DNA from 2 places in the Janibacter alittae genome. Region 1 is predicted to be linked to the other one. Evidence: riboswitches for the same ligand, from Rfam matches in the RefSeq annotation. Region 1 holds a riboswitch; the other holds the start of a gene.
The links. Region 1 has a riboswitch for S-adenosylmethionine ahead of V1351_RS05690 (bifunctional o-acetylhomoserine/o-acetylserine sulfhydrylase). Riboswitches for the same ligand answer to the same signal wherever they lie in the genome.

Region 1 (2,190 bases):
GGTGTTCGCCAGGTGCCGCTCCATCCGCAGGCTGAGCGTCTCGATGCCCGTCCCGATGAGGAAGGCGTTGAACGGCGAGACGGCCTGGCCGAGGTCGCGCAGCAGCTGCACCCGTGCCTTGAGGATGAAGGCGAGGTTGGCCCCCAGGGCGCCGCCCACGCCGAGGTCCGGGCCGTAGCGCAGGCCGTGGTAGCTCTCGTCCGGCTGGTTGAAGCCCGGGAACTTCTCCGGGTCGGCGGCGAAGTCGAACGACCCGCCGTCGACGATGACGCCGGCGATCGAGGTGCCGTGACCGCCGAGGAACTTCGTCGCGGAGTGCACGACGATGTCCGCGCCGTGCTCGATCGGACGCAGGTTGTACGGGGTGGCGATGGTGTTGTCGACGACCAGCGGCACGCCCGCCTCGTGCGCGACCCCCGCGATCCCGGCGACGTCCAGCACGACGTCCTTCGGGTTGCCGATGGTCTCGCCGAAGAAGGCCTTCGTGTTCGGCTTGACGGCGGCCTTCCACTGCTCGAGGTCGCCCGGGTCCTCCACGAGGGTCACCTCGATGCCGAACTTCGGCAGCGTGTGCTGGAAGAGGTTGATCGTCCCGCCGTAGAGCGCAGCGCTGGCGACGATGTGGTCACCGGCCTCGGCGACGTTCATCAGCGCCATCGAGGTCGCGGACATGCCGGACGAGACGAGCAGGGCACCGACACCCCCCTCGAGCGCGGCGATCTTGTTCTCGACCGCCTCCTGCGTCGGGTTGGTGATCCGGGTGTAGATCGGGCCGAGCTCGGAGAGCGCGAAGCGGTTCTTCGCGGTCTCGGTGTCGGGGAAGACGAAGGACGTCGTCTGGTGGATCGGCAGTGCCCGCGAGCCGGTCGTCGGGTCGGGAGCCTGGCCGGCGTGGATCTGCTTGGTCTCGAAGCTCCACGTGGACGGGTCGGACATGTCTGTGCTCCTGGTGTGGTGCGCGCTTGAGCGTGGCGGTCGCCACGTCCCTGGTCGTCTCCCGGGGCACCCCACCGCGGAGGAGGGTTGCCGGCCAGCAAGCCGGGGCTTGGACACTGGCACTCAAGACCTGCCACGGAGCATAGACAACGGCTCCGCGCGGGTGGGTGGGTGTCTCACCTCCCGGGCGAAGGGGGTGGCCCCCGTCACTCCCCCGCGCCGCGGCGGGCGCGCTGGACCCGACGGACCCGGCGGATCCACCACAGCCCCACGAAGGGGAGGACGAGCGGCGCGTAGCCGTAACCGGAGCCGTAGTGGGACCAGACGGTCTTGTCCGGGAAGAGCTCGGGCGCCAGGTAGGACAGGGTGCCCACGGTGAGCACCCCGATCGCCTCGACGAGGATCGCGCCGGTGGCGATGCGGGCGCCGGTGGCACCCCCCTTCGCCAGGGCGATGGTCGCGACGATGTAGATCACGGCCGCGAGCGAGGAGAGCACGTAGGCCAGGGGTGCCCGGTCGAAGTACTCGGTCACCTGCAGGATCGAGCGGCCGGTCGCGGCGAGCGCGAGCACGGCGTACACGGCGACGACGACGCGGCCCGGTCCGGTGCCGGTGCGCACCTCAGACGGGGCCATGGAGGTTCCAGATCTGCAGGATGCGGTAGGCCATGACGCCGACGGTGAAGGCACCGGCGATGACCACGCCCATGGCCCAGCGGGTCTTCTCCTTCAGCGCGATGAAGACGACGACCGGCGGGATGAGCGGCAGGGTCAGGGCGTAGGCGAGCATCGTCGCGCCCTGCCCGGTCCCGGTGACCCGGGCCTGTGCGAACGCGCTGACGACCGCCAGGACGAGCAGGGAGAGCTCGACGATCGCGGTGACGAGCAGCATCCCGTCGTCGACGAGGCGGTCGACGATCATGTAGACCAGAGCCATCACCGCGAGCACGCCGACGGCCACGATCACGGCAGTGGTCAAGGGCACAAGCACGGCGCAAGAGTACCCAGCGCGGCGACTGGCAGGATCACGGCATGAGTTCCGCTCGCCTGACTGCCCACGAAATGATCGACACGGTCGTCGACGCAGGCACCTTCGTCTCCTGGGACGAGCCCCTCGATCTCGCCGGCCTGGACGAGACCTACCTCGCCTCGCTCGAGCGTGCCGCCGAGCGGGCCGGCACGGACGAGTCGGTGATCACCGGGTCCGCCCGGATCCACGGGCACGACGTCGCCCTGATCGTCGGTGAGTTCCGCT
Region 2 (2,190 bases), 1.4 Mb from region 1:
CCCCTGCGGGGGACCTCGTGCGTCACCTGGTCACGATCGCCGGACTGTCGATCACCGACGGTCGCGTCCATGCCCCCCGCGCCGCCGGCCTCGGCGAGGCCGAGGCCGGCATCCGGGCCGTGGAGGAGAAGCTGCGGCAGACCCCCTTCGTCACCCCGGAGCGCCGTGAGCTGGCCGACCTCGGGCTGGGAACCACCCAGCTCGCCGCGGCCGAGCGGTTGGGGCGGATCCTGCGGTTGCCCGACGACGTCGTGCTGCTGCCCGACGGGCCGGCACGCGCGATGCGGGTGCTGGCCGGACTGGAGCAGCCCTTCACGCTCAGCGCCGCACGGCAGGCCCTCGGGACCACCCGGCGCGTCGCGGTACCGCTCATGGAGCACCTCGACTCCCGCGGGTGGACCCGACGGGTCGACGGCAGTCTGCGCGAGGTCGTGCGCTGACCCTGCGACGTGCTGGCGTCGTGTGGCCAGCAGCGCGTGCTGCTAGCCACACGAGGTGCGGCTGGCTCCCCTGCCGGGACGGAGCCGGGTCGCTCAGACGGGGGCCAGCTCGAGCGTCGTGCGCACGGGGACACCGTTGGTGAGGTTGTCCGCGACGGGGCAGTGCGTGGCCACGGCCTCCTCGAGACGGCGGTAGGACGCGTCGCTCTCCGGGCCGGTCAGGGTGACGGCCAGGTCAATGCCCTGGAAGCCGGCGCGGACCCCCTCGCCGGTGCCGAAGAAGCCGTTCAGGTCGATGTCGCCGGTGAGTGCCACATCGACGCCGTCGAGCGTGAGGCCCAACTTCTCCGCCCACACCTGGTAGGTGATGACGGTGCACGAGGCGAGCGCGGCCAGGAGGTGCTCGACCGGGTTGGCGCCCAGGTCGGTCCCGCCGAGCCCGGCCGGCTCGTCGATGGTGAAGGTGTGCTGTCGCGCCGAGAGGGTGACCTCGGTGGCGGTGCCGCGCTTCAGGGCGCCGGTGACCGAGGTGGTCAGGCGGTTCGGGCTGATTGCGGTGTCGTCGATCGTCTGGCTCATGGCATGACTCTTTCGTCCAGGGCTCTGGTGAACCCGCGCTTGACGCGGCCGGTCGGCACGCGTCCAGGTCCTCACCCGGGGCACCCCACCGAGGGTGGAGGGTTGCCGCCCAGCCAGCCGGGGCTTCGCGCTGGGACTCATGACCAAGACATAACCTCACATAGGTGAAGACATAATGTCCAGTTATGTTTCGGTGGGTCCGCCATCCGGACGCGGCACCCGCAGGTCGACGGTGAAGAGCGGGAGGAAGAGCTGCGCGAGCGGACCGATCGCGACCGCGTAGAGCACCGTGCCGATGCCGACGACGCCGCCGAGGAACCAGCCGACGACCACGACGCTGACCTCGATACCGGTGCGCACCACCCGCAGCGAACCACCGGTGACCCGCGCGAGGCCGGTCATCAGGCCGTCACGCGGGCCGGGGCCGAACTGCGAGCCGATGTACATGCCGGTGGCGATGCCGTTGAGGACCACCCCGCCCAGGAGGAGCGCGACCCGCCAGCCGAGATCCTCCGGCGGCTCCAGGACGGACAGCACGATGTCGGCGGAGGGCCCGATGAGCAGGGCATTGCCGATCGTGCCGATGCCCGGCTTCTGGCGCAGCGGGATCCATCCGAGGAGGACCAGCAGGGAGACCCCGATGACGATCGTGCCGAAGCTCAGTGGGACGTGCTTCGAGACTCCGACGTGCAGCACATCCCACGGGATCTGCCCGAGCGTGGCGCGGATGACCATCGCCATCGACGCCCCGTAGAGGAAGAGCCCGACGAGCAGCAGCGGGAGCCGCAGGGCCAGCCGTCCGGCACGCAGCTGCGCGAGCGGGCCGATGTCGGCGAGCTCTTGGCGACGACGGGGTGCACGGGCGGTGCGCGGTGAGGGCTCGGGAGTGGACACGGCCACAGTCTGCGCCATCGGTCGACCGCGCGGCACCTGCGGCCGCACGGAGCATGCTCACCCCACGCGGACGAGAGCGAGGGTGTCGACCTGCCGATGGAGGAGCGCCGCGTAGAGGTGGTCAGCGGGATCGACCGTCCCGACGAAGTGGCCGGCGAGCTCCAGGGAGACGAAACCGACGAGCGCCGCCAGCTCGGCGAGCACGGCGGCCGCGCCGCTGCCGGTGGCGCCACCGACGTCCGCGAGCCCGACCACCTGGCGGACCAACCCTCGATGG

Region 2: another riboswitch for S-adenosylmethionine. It lies ahead of V1351_RS15025 (OsmC family protein); the one in region 1 lies ahead of V1351_RS05690 (bifunctional o-acetylhomoserine/o-acetylserine sulfhydrylase).

What each region holds. Positions count from the first base shown of each region.
Region 1 is NZ_CP144913.1:1,174,757-1,176,946, reverse strand. It holds gene V1351_RS05690 (bifunctional o-acetylhomoserine/o-acetylserine sulfhydrylase) at 1-936, opposite strand, end outside; SAM riboswitch class IV at 954-1,067, opposite strand; gene V1351_RS05685 (hypothetical protein) at 1,143-1,571, opposite strand; gene V1351_RS05680 (hypothetical protein) at 1,558-1,926, opposite strand; gene V1351_RS05675 (carboxyl transferase domain-containing protein) at 1,968-2,190, shown strand, end outside.
Region 2 is NZ_CP144913.1:3,120,254-3,122,443, forward strand. It holds gene V1351_RS15020 (SelB C-terminal domain-containing protein) at 1-440, shown strand, start outside; gene V1351_RS15025 (OsmC family protein) at 534-1,019, opposite strand; SAM riboswitch class IV at 1,050-1,164, opposite strand; gene V1351_RS15030 (YczE/YyaS/YitT family protein) at 1,203-1,931, opposite strand; gene V1351_RS15035 (TetR/AcrR family transcriptional regulator) at 1,971-2,190, opposite strand, start outside.